3 regions of the Lactococcus cremoris subsp. cremoris KW2 genome follow, and region 1 is predicted to be linked to each of the others. Evidence: predicted binding sites of a transcription regulator. Region 1 holds the regulator's gene; each other region holds the start of a gene.

Region 1 (5,896 bases):
CACCCCAAGATTCAGAAATTAAAGTAAAAATTAGTTCTGAAAATCATCAAGTTGAGCTGCAAGTTGCTGATGAAGGAGTGGGTATTCCAGAAGAAGAAAAAATTAATATTTTTGAACGATTTTATCGCATTGATAAATCCCGTTCAAGTGAAATTCCTGGCACAGGTCTTGGGCTTGCGATTGCTAAACAATATGCGCAATTAAACCATGCTGAAGTCTTTGTCACAAACAATACTCCGAAAGGATCAATTTTTCATCTCCTCATGGAGTCTATAGAAAACTAAACTTATATTATGAATAAAAAAAATTACTATATTTTGGGTACTTTGACGACCCTCGCCTTTTTAATTTTAACTGTACTTGTGAAAATATATTATACACACGCTCCTCTCCCGTTTGATTCTCCGATTCAAAACTGGGCTTTTCACTTACAAAGTTCTTCGGGACTCACATTCTTTTTTTCTCACATGACAAATATTTTTGGGGATAAGGGTGGTATAATTGTAGCCGTCTTACTTGCTTTGGTTCTCTATTTGATATTTAAAGAAAAGAAAGCAACGATTTGGTTTGCTACAATGGTCATATCAAGTTTGCTTATCAACACAGCGATTAAGATGATTATTGGGCGTGACCGTCCAGAAATTCATCGTCTAGCTGCTTTTGCGAATGAAGCTGGAAAAAGTTTTCCGAGTGGTCACTCTATATTTGCAACAATTATTTTTGGAAGTATTTTCTTTATTTGTCTTAGAAAATTAAAAAATAAATCTTCTAAGATTGCCTTAGGAATTCTCTGCTTGATATTGATTGCAACAGTCATGTTTTCAAGAATTTTTGTAGGGGTCCATTATCCGAGTGATACAATTGGTGGTTTCCTAGAAGGAATGAGTCTATTGTTGTTCACTTATCCGACATTTATTAAATACCAAGAAGCAGCTAAAAAAGCCAATTAATTATTAATTGGCTTTTATTATTGTTGCAATTCAGATTATACCAATTTTCGTTTCTTAGATAAAATTAGATTATTTTTCCTTGACATGAACCGAAAAGTGTATTATAATGCTATTTATAAATAAAAAATTAGAAAATAATTAACTATACCAATTTAATTGGTGAGTTAAGTGGAGCTTTATTATGTGTGGGATTGTTGGTGTTGTAGGTAGCAAAAATGCAACTGATATTTTGATGCAAGGACTTGAAAAACTCGAATATCGTGGATACGATTCAGCAGGAATTTTTGTAAATGGTCAAAAAACGGCTGCAAAATTAGTTAAATCAGTGGGACGTATTGCAGATTTAAGAGCTAAGCTTGGGATTGATGTTTCGGGGACAAGTGGGATTGGACATACCCGTTGGGCAACTCATGGAAAACCAACAGAAGACAACGCTCATCCTCATACTTCAAGTTCTGGTCGTTTCGTTTTGGTTCATAATGGGGTCATTGAAAACTTTGTAGAACTTAAAAATGAATTTTTGATGAATGACAGCTTTAAAGGACAAACTGATACTGAAATTGCTGTTCACTTAATTGCTAAGTTTGTAGAAGAAGAAAATTTGACAACTCTTGAAGCGTTCAAAAAAGCTTTGAAATTAATTCAAGGATCATATGCTTTCGCGCTCATGGACAGAGAAGATGCAGATTTAATCTATGTAGCAAAAAATAAATCTCCACTCCTCATTGGACTTGGCGATGGTTATAATATGGTTTGTTCAGACGCAATGGCAATGATTCGTGAAACATCAGAATTTATGGAAATTCATGATAAAGAGCTAGTTGTTTTGACAAAAGATAAGGTTGAAGTGATGGACTATGAAGGTCAAATAATTTCACGCGATTCTTATACTGCTGAACTTGATTTGTCAGATATTGGAAAAGGAACTTATCCATTCTATATGCTTAAAGAGATTGATGAACAACCAGCTGTCATGCGTAAACTGATTGCGACTTATACCAATGGAGATGGCACGATGAAAGTTGATCAAGACATTATCAAAGGTATTCAAGAAGCAGACCGTATCTATATTATTGCTGCTGGTACCTCTTATCATGCTGGTTTTGGTGCGAAAATGATGCTTGAAGCACTTACGGATACTCCTGTTGAACTTGGTCTTGCATCAGAGTGGGGCTATGATATGCCATTATTGAGCAAAAAACCATTCTTTATCTTCCTTTCACAATCTGGGGAAACAGCAGATAGTCGCCAAGTTTTAGTAAAAGTAAATGAATTAGGACTTCCTAGCTTAACTGTTACAAATGTTCCGGGCTCTACCTTGTCTCGCGAAGCGACTTACACAATGTTAATTGGAGCTGGTCCTGAAATTGCGGTAGCTTCAACAAAAGCTTATACTGGTCAGATTGCAACTTTGGCTTTTCTTGCCAAGGCAGTTGGGGAAGCAGAGGGTCAAGCAAAAGCTAAAGACTTTGATTTGGTTAAAGAACTCTCTTTAGTGGCTCAATCTATTGAGTCTACTTTATCTGAAAAAGATGAGATTGCGGCTATTGTATCAGAACTATTACCAACAACGCGCAGCGCCTTTTATATTGGTCGTAAACAAGACTATTATGTTGCAATGGAAGCTTCGCTTAAATTAAAAGAAATTTCTTATATCCAATGTGAAGGATTTGCAGCTGGAGAATTAAAACATGGAACGATTTCATTGATTGAAAAAGGGACTCCAGTTCTTGCTTTGATTTCTAATAATGAAGAAGTAGCAGCCCATACTCGTGGTAATGTGATGGAAACTGTGGCGCGTGGTGCCTCAGCAATTACAATCGTTGAAGAAGGAGTGGCACGTGAAGATGATACAATTGTAATCAATCAAGTTCACCCTTATTTGTCAGCAATTTCAATGGTTATCCCAACACAATTGATTGCTTACTATGCCTCAATGCAACGTGGTCTTGACGTTGATAAACCCCGTAATTTGGCTAAAGCAGTAACAGTAGAATAAAAATTTACTGACAGAAAGGTCAGTAATAAAATATAAAAAAGTTCTGATTCTGTCAGAACTTTTTTATATTTTTTTAATTTGTCAGTGACAAACGATTTGTTTTTTCGTATAAGTAAGTATGTACGAATTAAAAGAGAAATCTTATCCAATGCAACCAAGAGAGCGTTTAGAACTTTTAGGTGAAGAGTATTTGTCTGATGTTGAGTTACTTGCAATATTATTGCGGACGGGTCGGAAAAAATACTCATCATTAAATTTAGCTTTAGAACTTTTGCAACATTTTGGGACATTGGATAATTTTCGCAAAGCATCTATTAGTGAACTCAAGGAGATTTCGGGTATTGGGCAAACAAAAGCTATTGAATTACGAGCAATGATTGAACTTGGAAAAAGAATACAAACGACAACCAGAAAACGTTATGGCCAAGTTTTAAGTTCAAAAGAATATGGCATGAGTCTTGCTTTTGAAATGCAAAATTTTGAGCAAGAACATCTTACTGCGACCTATTTAGATGGACAAAATCAGATTATTGAGAAGAAAACTATTTTTATCGGAGCAGTTAATCATGCAACTGCTAGTCCTCGAGAGATCCTTTACCATGCAATAAAAAATCTCTCGGTTGGTTTATTAGTCGCACATAATCACCCTTCGGGCAATTTACAACCCAGTCAAGCAGATAAAATTTTTACAAAAAAATTAAAAAATGCTTGTGATAATATAGGAATTAATTTTATTGATCATATTATTGTGGGAGCGGGGAATTATTATAGTTTTCGAGAGAGAGATAGCAACTTATTTTAGTTGATTAGTCTTAACTTCCAAAATATAATTAATGATTAACTCGATTGAAGATATGCTGGAATTAGTACTAAATAATAAACTAAAATTTGTGAAAAAATTAAAATGATGATGGCTTGAAAATAAAATACCTAAGCACACGAAGGCCTAGGTATCATTAATAGTTTTGATAAAATTTTGCTTGTCTTTTATTCTTCTTGAGCTCCCATGAAGAATAACAAGGTTTGCAATTCTTTAGTTAAATCAATAGATTGGACAACAACATCTGAAGGGACTTTCAAGCGAATAGGTGCAAAGTTAAGAAAGCCTTTGATTCCTGCTTTGACAAGAGTATCAACCACTTCCTGAGCGTTTTCCTTACGAACAGATAGAATGGCTGTTTTTATGTCTGATTTCTTAACATTCTTTTCTAAATCAGAAATATTATAAATTGGAATGCCATCATCTGTTTGAGTCCCAACTAGTGGATTTCCAGAAATATCGTAGGCCTGAGTAATTCTCATTTTATTTCTGTCTTGAAATTGATAATGAAGAAGCGCACGTCCAAGGTTTCCGACCCCAATCAATGCGATATGAGTTTCTTGATCTTGTCCAAGAAGTTCTCCAAAGAAATCACGAAGAACTTTTGTTTCATATCCGTAGCCTCGTCGTCCTAATTCCCCAAAGAGAGAAAAATCACGACGAATTGTGGCAGCATCTACCCCAATTTTTTCAGAAATAAGTTGTGAATTTGTGCGTGTCACATTCTCTTCGACTAGACTTTTGAAAAGTCGATAGTATTGTGGCAACCTTTTTGCAGTTGCTTTTGGTAAGCTTTTGCTTGGTTTATGGTCAGTCATTGTTATACCTCAAAAATGTAATTCATATTTATTAAAACTAATCATGATTAGTTTCTTTGTGATAATTTTATCAAAAATTTGTGAAATTATCAAACAAAAGGAATGAAGAAGAGGACTAAAATGAGTAAAAAATAAAAATTCTTAAAAAAAATTAATTTTACTCTTTTAATTGTGGCGCTTTCATGGTAGAATAGAATTATGAAAAATAGATAGGGAGAAAATATGATTAAAATTTATCTTAGTGGTTCATGCTCGTCTTGTAGAAAAGCTAAAAAATGGTTGAGAAAACGGCATATTGAATTTGAAGAAATTAATTTAACTAAAGACATCATGGAGAAAGATGATTTAATCAAGATTTTGTCCCTCACAGAAAATGGTTTGGAAGATGTCATTGCTACCCGAGGAAAAACTTACTCTGGTTTAAACCATAATTTTGATGAATTGGGCTTAGAGGAGGCTTATAGATTGATTCAAGAAAATCCTCGTCTTCTAAAACGTCCATTAATTTTTGATGAGCAAAGATTATTGATTGGTTTCAATGAGGACGGGATTAGAGCATTTATACCACCTGAAGTTCGTAGAGTAGAATTAAGAGAAAGATTAATCTTAATTTAATAATATTTTTAAAAAACTTATCAAATTTGATAGGTTTTTTTATGACACTATTTGAGAAAACTACAAAATATATCGTTTAAATGCTATAATAGAAGGACTGCTTTTTCTATGAAATATAAGAAAAAAATCAGGGATAAAAAGGTTTAAGATTTAACGAAGAGGATTAATAATAATGATTTTATTGCAAGGAAATGGAATCGCACGAACTTTTGGTGGCGATGTCTTATTTGAAAACATTAGTTTCAGCCTACAAGACCATTCAAGAATAGCTTTAGTTGGACGAAACGGTGCTGGTAAATCAACTTTGCTTAAAATTATTGCTGGGGTTGAAGAAGCAAGTCGTGGAACCATTTCAAAAACAAAAGACTTAAGCATGAATTATTTGGCTCAGGATACTGGCTTAAATTCGCAAAGGACAATTTTTGCCGAAATGTTGTCTGTTTTTGACCAGCTTCGTCAAATGGAAAAGCAATTGCGTCAAATGGAACTGCAAATGGGAGAACTTGGCGCTGATGAATTGACGCTTTTAATGAAGCGCTATGATTCATTGTCAGAAGAATTTCGCATGAAAAACGGCTTTACTTATGAGTCTGAAATTAAGTCAGTTTTAAATGGTTTTCGTTTTGATGAGTCAATGTGGGAACGTGAAATTTCAAGTTTATCAGGTGGACAAAAAACGCGTTTAGCCCTAGCG
Region 2 (5,896 bases), 180 kb from region 1:
TTAAGTTTATAAGCAAAGTTCTCCTCAATTATTGATAATAAATAATTGGTCAGGACATAAACTTTTTACTTTTTTTCGATTTTACAAAGTAGAGTAAAAATTGACAAGTTGTCAGTAAAATTAATTAGAGAAATATGAAGAGTGAGGGAATGACAGAATATTTATCAGTATCAACCTTAACAAAATATTTGAAAGCAAAATTTGAACGTGACCCTTATCTTGAGCGCGTGTATTTGACAGGGGAAATTTCAAATTTTAGAAGAAGACCTAATCATCAGTATTTTGCCCTTAAAGATGAAGGGGCTGTGATTCAAGCGACGATGTGGGCAGGGCAATTTCGTAAGTTGGATTTTGAATTGGAAGAAGGGATGAAAGTACTTGCGATTGGACGTATTAGTATTTATCCCCCTTCTGGGTCATATTCTATAAATATTGAGAGTTTAGTTCCTGATGGAGTTGGAGCGCTTGCCCTTAAGTTTGAACAATTGAAGAAAAAATTGGCGGCAGAAGGACTTTTTGACCAACGTTGGAAACAAAATCTACCACAATTTTCCAAAAAAATTGCAGTGGTCACGAGTCCATCAGGAGCGGTGATCAGAGATATTATTACAACCGTTCAACGCCGTTTTCCAATGAGTCAAATTGTCTTATATCCGACTAAAGTTCAAGGGGCTGGCGCGGCCGAAGAAATTTCTGAAAATATCCGACGCGCCAATGAACGTGGCGATTTTGATGTGATGATTATTGGTCGGGGTGGCGGCTCTATCGAGGATTTATGGGGATTTAATGAAGAGATTGTTGTTCGAGCAATTTTTGAATCACGTATTCCAATTATTTCATCAGTTGGACACGAAACTGATGTGACCTTGGCCGATTTTGTAGCTGATAGTCGTGCTGCTACACCAACCGCCGCCGCTGAATTAGCCACACCAAATACAAAAATTGACTTAATCAATTGGGCAAATGAGCAAGAAAGTCGTCTTTTCAATCGTTTAACTCATTTGATTAAAATTCGTAGAGAGCGACTTGAAAAATTAAGTCAGTCAGTGGTGTTTAGACAACCTGAACGCCTTTACGATGGACATGTACAAAAACTTGACCGATTGTGCGAACGATTGACAGTACTGACAGAAAATAAAGTTGCAAATATGAAGCACCGTTATGAGCTGTCAGCAAATAGATTGATTCCAACCTATAGTAAAATTGTTGAAAGTAAAAAAAATAAGACCGAGCAACTCTATCAGTCTTTGCTTTTATTAGATATTTCAAAAATAAAAGCGCGTGGTTTTTCCCTAATTACTGACGAAAATGGAAAAATCATTAAATCCGTAAACGATGTAAAAAAAGGTCAGGCACTTGATGTGGAATTAACTGACGGACAAGTAAAAGTGGAGGTAAAATAAAAATGGCAACAAAAAAAGAAGAAGTAAAATTTGAAGATAATTTAGCAGAATTAGAAAATATCGTACGTAAGTTAGAATCTGGTGATGTTGCGTTGGAAGATGCAATTGCTGAATTTCAAAAAGGAATGAAAATTTCTGAGACATTGAAAAAAACACTTAATGAAGCCGAACAAACTTTAGTCAAAATCGTCGGTAAAGATGATAATGAAAGTGAATTTTCAGCTGAACAAAAAGAATATTAATAAGTGTTCATGTTATTGGTGACCCATTGCACAAAAAGTACCTGAAGAATCAGGTGCTTTTTAATATTAAAAACAAAATGTTATACGAACTATTTTCGAGAAGATTTTATTAGTTAATAAAGTTACGTATACTACTGAGATTTGAGCTACATTTGTTGTATACTTGGTAATAAGAAAAGACTTTCAAGAGGGGTTTTAGGATGGAATTAAATGCAAAGATTGCAAAACAAATTGTCAAAGACTTAAAAGAAATTATCCACTACAATATTAATTTTATTGACAACACGGGGAAAATTATTGCAAGTACTGATGAGAAGAGAATTGGAACTCTGCATATGGCGGCCATAAAAGTTGTTCAAAATAGAGTAGATGTGATTGTCCATCATGATGATGAATATTCTGGAGCAATTAAAGGGGTTAATCTACCAGTAGTGGTTGGTGATGAAATTGTTGCTGTGATTGGTATTACGGGAGAACCTAGAAAAGTTATCTCATTAGGGAATACAATTAAAAAAATGACAGAAATTCTTATTAGAGAAAATCTTAACCAACTATTAAAAGCCAATCAACAAAAAAACTATAATTCCTTAATAAATATCCTTATTTCAAAAAATAGGGATGAAGAAATGGCAGAATACTTATTTAAGATGTTGAATTTTAAAAGGAACATATCAAGAAATGTAATTGTTGGAAATTTTCGTGATGAACTTCCTTTTGAGGAAGCCGAACAAGTTTTATCCATATTACATAAGTATCTTAAAGTTTATAAAAATGCAGTTTACAATGTTTCTCATCTTGAAGTGGTTATTATTATGGAGACCCAACAAAAAAAAGATTTCGCTTCACTTCTTGAAAAAATTTCTAAAGAAATTAGTCAAAAGACGAATAATAAGATAGTTTTTGCTGTGAGTTGTTCAATCGCAATAGATAATGAGCTATGGAAAAGCAAAAAAGAATGTGATACTATTTTTTCCAGTTTAAGAAATGACAAACAATCCTTTTTAGTATTTTATGATGATTTAGATTTGGAGTTGATTTTATCTGCTGTTGATAGACAGACAAGAAAAGACTATCTAAATAAAATTTTTCAATCACTTAGCGATGAAGAAATCAATGAATTCCAAGAAATTTTCGAGGCCTACGCAAATCATAATGGTTCAATCATTCATGGAGCAGCAGAATTATTTATTCATAAAAATACTTTTCAAAATAAATTAAATAAAATTTATGAGAAAACAGGTTATAATCCACGAGATTTGAAACAATTCTCACAGCTAGATTTTGCTTTTAAGTTATTAAAATACAGGCGGGATAGAGACAAGAAAAGAAAAAATTAAAGTGTTACAGGTAACATTTTTAACCTGATAAATAATTCACAAAAATAGTTCGTAAGCCCTTTCATGAATGAGGCGAAAGGAATATAATATAAAACGAATTATAAAACTTGTTTAGTGCGTTATTATAATTCGATGTCGACATTAACATAAAGTAGAAAGTTTGTATTTTGAGGTAAATTAAAATGAATATCGCTACAATAGTTCCTTGGTGGGCTGCAATTATTGGTTTGTTAGTTGCCATAGGTCTTATTCTAATCAAATTTAATCCAACCTATAGTTTGTTTATTGGTGCAATTGCCGGTTGCCTTTTAGGCGGAGAATCATTGGTTGATACAGTAACAATTCTTACAGCAGGAACCTCAAGTATCATGGGAACAGCTATTCGAGTTCTAGCGGCGGGTTTTCTGGCTGGAGTAATGATGGAGTCAGGAGCTGCTGAATCTATTGCTAATGCAATTGTTGTTAAATTGGGTGATCGTTTAGCAATTTTTTCACTCGCTCTATCAGCAATGATTTTAACCGCTGTTGGAGTTTTTATTCCAGTGGCTGTGCTTATTGTTGCACCGATAGCTTTGGCCGTTGGGAAAAGGTCAAATATTGGGAAATTAGCACTTTTAGTTGCTCTATCGGGAGGTGGAAAAGCGGGTAATGCGATTTCACCAAACCCAAACACTATTGCAGCAGCTGGTGGTTTTCATGTTAACTTGGCCGATGTGATGATTGCAAGTTTTATTCCAGCAGTATTTGGTTTAGCAATGGCAGTCTTGCTAGCAACACTTTTAAAAAATAAAGGGAATCGAGTTGCTGAGCATGATTTAGATGGACTTGCCGAAGAAAAAAATTTAATGCCTCTAAGAAAGGCATTGATTGCTCCTGTTTTAGCGATTATATTATTAATGGTTAATCCAATAGGAACCATGCTTGGTTTGAAATTTTTAACTAATTTAAAAATTGATTCACTTTATATTTTGCCTTTTGCTTCAATTATTGGGACAATTGCCATGGGAAGAGCTAATAAAATTATTGAATATTCGACTGCTGGTTTGAAAAAAATTCAAGATACAGTACTGATTTTGATTGGTGCAGGTGCGCTTGCTGGTCTGATATCAGCATCAAACTTGGCTAAAGAGGTTGTTTTACTTATTCAACACTCAGGAATTTCTGGAACATTCTTAGCTCCACTTGCAGCAATGCTAATGAGTCTTGCTGTTGGTTCTACTTCTACAGCAGTTATATTAACGACAGGTTCTTTTGGGAAAGCCATTTTAGGAACTGGAACCTCTGCGCTTGGTGCAGCAGTAATGGTCAATGCAGGCGGAACAGTTCTTGACGCCGTACCACAAGGAAATTATTTCCATATCACACGGGATGCGATGCATTTGTCTATTAAAGATAGAATGAAAGTCTATCCTTTTGAAAGTTTGGTTGGTTTTACGACGACAGTAGTGGCAACAATTATGTATGGAATAATTTAAAGAGTTAGAAAGGATTGAAGAAAAATGGTGAAAAAATTTGTACTGGCACCAGATTCTTTTAAGGAGAGTATGTCAGCAAAAGAAGTGTGTCAAGCAATGGAACGCGGAATAAAAAAAGTATTCCCAGATGCTGATATTATATCAATTCCGATGGCAGATGGTGGAGAAGGAACAACAGACTCATTAGTTGATGCGACCGCTGGACTTCGAGTTTATAAGACGGTCTCAGGACCATTAGATGGAACTCGTGTCGATGCCTATTTTGGAATACTAGGTAATTCAAATACGGCTGTAATTGAAATGGCTAAGGCTAGTGGGTTAGAATTAGTAGAAAAAAATGATAGAAATCCCTTAATCACATCTACTTATGGAACGGGTGAGTTGATTAAAGCAGCTATTGATGCTGGAGTCAAAAAAATTATTATTGGTATTGGAGGTAGTGCAACGAATGATGGGGGTTCAGGAATGGCAAGAGCCTTAGGCGCAAAATTTCTTGATGAGTATAATCGTTCTATTCCACTTGGCGGAGGATTTCTTGACCAACTTGCTAAAGTTGATATGACAGATTTTGATGTACGTGTTAAAGACATTGAAATTATCATTGCAAGTGATGTGACCAACCCTTTAGTGGGGGAAACGGGAGCATCCGTTGTATTTGGCCCTCAAAAAGGGGCCACCGCAGAAATGATAAGTAAGTTGGATCATAATCTGGAACATTACGCAGATGTTATTTTCAATACCCTTGGTAAAGACATCAAAGATTTACCTGGTGCAGGAGCAGCTGGTGGTTTGGGTGCAGGTTTGATTGCTTTTACCAATGCAAAAATGCAGCTTGGAATTGATATTGTAGCTGAAACAACAGGTCTTGATGAAAAAATAAAAGAAGCTGATAATGTTTTTACAGGTGAGGGGGGAATGGATTTTCAAACTAAATTCGGAAAGGCGCCGTTTGGCGTTTCTCGAATTGCAAAGAAATATCACAAACCATGTTTTGCTTTGGCAGGGTATATTGGTAAAGATGTAGAAGTTCTTTATGATGAAGGAATGACCGCTATATTTGGGATACAAGCAAAAGCCCAAGTCTTATCTGAAGCCATCCTTGAGGGTCCTAAAAACGTTGAGAGAACAAGTGAGAATATTGCCAGGATGCTCCTTTTAATATGATCTCAAAACTACTAGCAATTGTTATAAATGTCAAAGAGGGAAATGACCCTGTGGTTGCAGTAGACAGATACCTTTCTGAACATTTTCCTTTAATAGAAGGACAGGAAATCAAAATTATGAAAGAACGTATTTTGATTAAAAGTCTCCTCTATCAGTTATTGTCATTAGAGTATTTGGCTGAAAAGGATGAGGAGCTTGGGAGGTATTGTTTGTATCATTACATCAATTGTCTGACAGAATTTGAACAAAATTTTAGAGATAATCTCTTAATTAGT
Region 3 (5,896 bases), 200 kb from region 1:
GACAATTTTTCAAAATAGCTTCTGTCATCTCAGCAGTCGTTGCATTGCCTCCTAAATCCTGTGTCAAAGTTCCGTCAGCAAAAGTCTGGGTTACTGCTTTTTCAATCAGAGTAGCACCCTCCTCTTGACCAAATGATTCTCGCAACATCATGGCGACTGACAAAATCATGCTGACAGGATTGGCAATGCCTTTTCCTGCAATGTCAGGCGCAGAGCCGTGTATTGGCTCATATAGTGACAGTCCGTTAAATCCATGAGAACTAGAGGGCATAACGCCCAGTGTTCCCGCAAGACTAGAGGCCTCATCAGACAAAATATCGCCAAATAAATTTTCGGTCACAATCACATCAAATTTTTGTGGTTCTGTAATCAATAGCATGGCACATGAATCAACCAATTGATGCTCCAAAGTAACGTCTGGATATTCAACAGCAATTTCGTCAGCAATTTTTCGCCAAAGTTTAGAGGTCGCAAGAACATTTTGCTTATCAACAGAAGTCAGTAACTTTCTTGGACGATTTTGAGCTATTTTGAAAGCAAAGTGTAGAATTCTTCTGATCTCGTCAGCAGTGTAATCGTTGATGTCACGGGCTTTTTCATCTGATAACTCATGCTGACCGAAATAAATCCCACCTGTCAGTTCGCGAATCACGACAAAATCAACATTTTCAACATTTCGGATTGGCGAAAGGTTTTTCAAAGCTGGGTAAATTTTCAAAGGACGCACATTTGCATAGAGCCCCAATTCTTTCCGCAAAGCAAGTAGTCCTTGCTCTGGTCTTACTTTTGCGTCGTTATATTTAGGGTGACCAATGGCAGCGAGCAAGATGGCGTCAGCATTTTTAACTGCTTGCAAAGTTTCTTCTGGTAAAGGATGACCATGCTTATCAATTGCAATTCCTCCAAAATCTTTGGCTTCTAATTCATATTCAAAAGCAATTTTTTTACTGACAGCTTTTAAAACTCTTAAACCAGCTGACATAATTTCAGGTCCAATCCCATCACCTGCAAGTGTCACAATTTTTTTAGTCATTTTCCTTCACCTTAAATTCCATCATGAGCTGAAATTTGTTCAACCTTTCCTTGTGAGTTTTCTTTCTGTACCAGTACATTCGCATTCATATAAGCAATCGCACTACCTTTTAAGACATCATAATCGACCCCTTTAGCATTAAAAATTGTACCGGTAGCGAGATTTTCGACAGAAACAACGGTTGTTGCTTGTGCATCAATCCCATCAGTCACAGCATCAACAGAATAAGAAATTAATTTTAGTTGATGATTAAAGACTTTATCAATGGCTTGGAAAATTGCATCAACTGAACCAGAACCCTCTCCCTGACTGACATAAATTTCAGCATCTTGGTTTTTGAGTTCGACTAGTGCTTTATGCCCATCAATCTGAACATTATTAAGAATGAAACCAGCCAGATTTTTCACCGTTTCGCCCGTGAATAAAGCATGAATATCAGCGTCAGTAATTTCCTTTTTCTTGTCAGCCAGACGTTTAAAACGTTCAAACAGGTTTGGAAGTTCCTTTGCGTCATATGAAATATTAAGTTCGGTCAGTTTTTCAGTAAATGCATGCCGACCTGACAGTTTCCCGAGTGGTAGTGAATTGTGTTTTATTCCAACAAGTTCTGGACTAATGATTTCATAAGTTTCGGCATTTTTAAGAACACCATCCTGATGAATTCCAGATTCATGAGCGAATGCATTTGCCCCAACAACCGCCTTGTTTTTAGGAATAGCAATTCCTGAAAATTGCGAAATTAATTCTGCTGTTGCCATTGTTTCCGCAAGGACTAAGGGACTTTTCGCCTGATAATAATCCTTACGAATATGCAAAGCAACTGCAATTTCTTCAAGCGCAGCATTTCCAGCCCGTTCGCCAATTCCATTGACCGTACCTTCTACTCTACCCGCTCCAGCTTTAATTGCTGCTAATGAATTTGCTACAGCCATCCCTAAATCATCATGACAATGCGGACTAAAAATAATTTCACGGTCAGCTTTAATATTATCAATCAACATTTTAAATATTTTTCCATATTCTTCCGGAGTTGTATAACCAACAGTATCAGGAATATTGATGTAAGTTGCTCCAGCATCTACTGCTGTTTGAACGGCTTTCAAGAGAAATTCTGGTTCAGTACGTGTCGCATCTTCCGGCGAAAATTCAACAACTTCAACCTGCTCATGAGCATATCTTACGCATTTATCAATCGTTTTTAGAACTTCATCAGGACTTATTTTGAGCTTATATTTCATGTGAATGGGTGAAGTGGCAATAAAAACATGAATTTGCGGATGTTGAGCTTCTCTTACTGCCTCTACTGCTTTATCAATGTCAGTTATAACGCAACGAGCTAATGCTGTTACCGCCGTCTCCTTTAAAGCTTTAGAAATTTGTTTTGCAGCTTCAAAACTATCCGGACTCGCTGCAGGAAAGCCAGCTTCAATCACAGATATCCCCCATTTCTCAAGTTGTTTTGCAATAGTTACCTTCTCGGCTATGGAAAAACTCACGCCAGGTGTTTGTTCGCCATCTCTTAGGCTAGTGTCAAAGAATTCAATTTTTCGCATAATATTACCTCTATTTTTTATTAAGAAACAAAAAAGACGCCCTGAGGACGTCTCTTGGTCCTCGAAATGACTGTTGTCAAATAGGACCTACATATTTTAGCCAAAAAGCTAATGTAGGTCCACCTTGATCAACAACAATGAAAATTGTGTGTATGTCATTTCAAGTTCCTCTTTTTTGTTAATTTACATTATAATACTCTTAATATTTTAAATTGTCAATAAAATAATAATATTTAATGCATTTTTTTGTATTAACAAGAATTTAACAACAAAAAGATTACAATTTCTTTTAAATATCTTTTATAAAGTCCATGGATCAGTTGCTTGTTAATAAATAGACAAGCAATTTTGTTGCTTTTGATAGGGCTAAAATGATTAAATTATAATGGATTATGATGTACCAATAGAATAAGGAGAAAAAATGACTCAAGATTATCGAGTTTTATTATATTATCAATATGTCCCAATCGAAGATGGAGAATCTTTCGCTCAAAAACACCTATCAGACTGTAAGGCCCTAGGCTTAAAAGGACGTATCTTAGTTGCTGACGAAGGAATTAACGGAACTGTTTCAGGAACTGTTGAACAAACGAATGCTTACATGTCACTCATGAAAAATGATTCTCGCTTCACGTCAACAATTTTTAAAATTGATGAAGCCAAACAAAATGCCTTTAAGAAAATGCATGTTCGTTATCGCCCAGAATTGGTTAACTTGAGTTTAGAAGACGATGTTAATCCCTTGGAACTCACAGGTGCTTACCTTGATCCCAAAGAGTTTCGTGAAGCTATGCTTGATGAAAATACAGTTGTCATTGACGCACGAAATGATTATGAGTTTGACCTTGGTCATTTCCGAGGAGCAATTCGCCCTGAAATTAGAAGTTTCCGCGAACTTCCTCAATGGATTCGGGATAACAAAGAACAATTCATGGAAAAACGAGTTTTAACTTATTGTACAGGTGGAATTCGCTGTGAAAAGTTCTCAGGTTGGCTTGTTCGTGAAGGATTTAAAGATGTTGGTCAACTTCATGGCGGAATAGCTACTTACGGTAAAGACCCAGAAGTCCAAGGGGACCTTTGGGATGGACAAATGTATGTCTTTGATAGCCGAATTGCAGTTCCGATTAATCAAAAAGAACACGTCATCGTCGGACGTGATTGGTTTGATGGAAGTCCTTGCGAACGTTATATTAATTGTGGAAATCCAGAATGCAACAGACAAATGTTAGCTTCCAAAGAAAATGAAGCTAAATATCTTGGTGCTTGTTCACATGAATGTCGAGTTCATCCAGATAACCGCTATATCAAAGCTCATCAGCTTTCAAATCAAGAAGTTCAAGAACGCCTTGCTCTACTTGAGAAAGATTTGGCATCATAAAATAAAAAAGTCTATTTGCAAATAGACTTTTTTTATTTTACTTTCATCTTGCTGAAAGTCGCTAATTCTTTAAAACCAGCTTTTTTAATTATTTCTCTTGCATTATCAATTGCCGCCCAATCACGCTTTGCGACATGACTATCCGTTCCTAAAGTAACAAATTCTCCACCTAATTTTTTAAAATTAATCAATAAATCACTATAAAATTGCTGAGTTTTTGATTCACTAAACAATCTCGTATTCACTTCTAAGGCTTTACCTTTTGAAGCCAAGTTTCTTAAAATTTCTAGCAATATCACTTCAAAATCCACAAAATTTATTGATTTATCAGCGTATGCGCCATATCTAGCAACATAATCCAAGTGTCCAAAAGAATTATATAACTCAAAATTTTGAACAATACCTAAACAAGCTAAAAGATATTCTTTTTGAGCTTCTTCTTTAGATTTATTTAGATAAAAATCCGTTCCATCATAGACTTCTATATCATCAATTTCATGGACAGAAGCAATCACAAAATCAAATGGAGCCGAATTGATAAATTCACTAATTTCTGATTTAAATCGTAAATCTATTCCCATTTCCAAACCAATTTTTATTGTAATTTTATCTTTAAACTCTACTTGTAATCTATCGATTTCTCGAAAATACTTGGCTACATTCAACGAAAAATCAATCTCAGGAAAATAAAAATCACGATGTTCTGTAAAACAGATTTCCTCCAAACCATGCTCAATCGCTTCTAAGACATGATTTCTGGGATTTTCCTCACTGTCAGCCGAAAAATAAGAATGCAAATGATAATCTAATTTTTTCATTTAATCTGCCGTCCTTGTGTGAAATTCCTTTTTATTTCCTTCAATCTGATGACGCTCACGCGCTTTTTTCCGCACTTCTTCAAGAGAAAGATCAGTTTGATTCATCAGAACAAACAAATGATAAAGCAAATCATCAATTTCACCCAAGAGTTCAGTCTTATCCGAATTTTTACTAGCGATAATTACCTCACTGGCCTCTTCACCAACTTTCTTTAAAACCTTGTCAACGCCTTGGTCAAGCAAATAATTTGTATATGATTTCTCTACTGGATGTGCTTTTCTGTCAGCGATTTGTTTTTCTAAATCAGCAAAAATATCCGAGTCATCAAAAGGAATGACTTCGTCATAAAAACAAGAATAGGCACCAGTATGACAAGCATTACCTGTCTGCTCAACAAAAACAAGTAAAGTATCCTGGTCACAATCTAAGCGCATTCCTTTTACTTTTTGAAAATGACCCGATTCTTCCCCTTTATGCCAAAGTTTTTGTCTTGAACGTGACCAAAACCAAGTTTCGCCACTTTCAAGCATTTTCTGATAGGCCTCCTCGTTTGTATAAGCCATCATCAAAACTTGCTTCGTTTGATAATCTTGCACAATGACAGGAATGAGCGCCTGCTTTTGAAAATCTGGTTTCATATAATCTCCTTCTTAATTATTCTTGCTGGAATACGATTTTTTATGAGTTCTTCTTTAACTTCATCCACTGTTGCTTCTCCATAATGAAATAAAGAAGCAACAAGGGCCGCATCACTTTTTGTCTTTTCAAAAACATCAATAATATCCGAAATAGAACCACAACCACCACTTGCAACAACGGGAATATTAACTGCAGAGCAAACGGCATTTAACATTTTTAAATCATAGCCTGTTTTTGTACCATCTTTATCCATTGAGGTCAATAAAATCTCCCCTGCACCTAATTTTTCACATTTTTTGGCCCATTCAACTAAATCAATTCCTGCATTTTCTCGCCCACCTTTGATATAAACTTCAAAGCTAGACCCCGATTCATTCGCCTTGGCATCAATCGCAACCACAACGCATTGAACGCCAAATTCATTAGCCGCTTGATGGATAAGTTCAGGATTTTCTATTGCCGCCGAATTTA

What was found. The regulator Rex, encoded in region 1, represses fermentation and respiration genes when NADH is low (regulators of the CRP and FNR family bind a similar motif). The targets are predictions, from matches to a motif close to TTGTGAANTANTTCACAA.
Region 2: KW2_RS04110 (GntP family permease) is a predicted target of Rex. The motif match lies at 3,007-3,024, and genes of this name have one in related genera.
Region 3: trhO (oxygen-dependent tRNA uridine(34) hydroxylase TrhO) is a predicted target of Rex. The motif match lies at 2,911-2,928, and genes of this name have one in related genera.

The regions. Positions count from the first base shown of each region.
Region 1 covers NC_022369.1:1,025,598-1,031,493, forward strand. Annotated here, with positions in the region: gene KW2_RS04965 (ATP-binding protein) at 1-284, shown strand, start outside; gene KW2_RS04970 (phosphatase PAP2 family protein) at 294-950, shown strand; gene glmS (glutamine--fructose-6-phosphate transaminase (isomerizing)) at 1,132-2,949, shown strand; gene radC (RadC family protein) at 3,068-3,751, shown strand; gene KW2_RS04985 (redox-sensing transcriptional repressor Rex) at 3,937-4,587, opposite strand; gene KW2_RS04990 (Spx/MgsR family RNA polymerase-binding regulatory protein) at 4,810-5,202, shown strand; gene KW2_RS04995 (ABC-F family ATP-binding cassette domain-containing protein) at 5,375-5,896, shown strand, end outside.
Region 2 covers NC_022369.1:847,040-852,935, forward strand. Annotated here, with positions in the region: gene xseA (exodeoxyribonuclease VII large subunit) at 150-1,403, shown strand; gene KW2_RS04100 (exodeoxyribonuclease VII small subunit) at 1,406-1,645, shown strand; gene KW2_RS04105 (CdaR family transcriptional regulator) at 1,846-2,982, shown strand; gene KW2_RS04110 (GntP family permease) at 3,165-4,457, shown strand; gene KW2_RS04115 (glycerate kinase family protein) at 4,482-5,621, shown strand; gene KW2_RS04120 (hypothetical protein) at 5,618-5,896, shown strand, end outside.
Region 3 covers NC_022369.1:1,224,009-1,229,904, reverse strand. Annotated here, with positions in the region: gene leuB (3-isopropylmalate dehydrogenase) at 1-1,033, opposite strand, end outside; gene KW2_RS05875 (2-isopropylmalate synthase) at 1,045-2,586, opposite strand; gene trhO (oxygen-dependent tRNA uridine(34) hydroxylase TrhO) at 3,008-3,967, shown strand; gene KW2_RS05865 (histidinol-phosphatase HisJ family protein) at 4,000-4,785, opposite strand; gene hisIE (bifunctional phosphoribosyl-AMP cyclohydrolase/phosphoribosyl-ATP diphosphatase HisIE) at 4,786-5,424, opposite strand; gene hisF (imidazole glycerol phosphate synthase subunit HisF) at 5,421-5,896, opposite strand, start outside.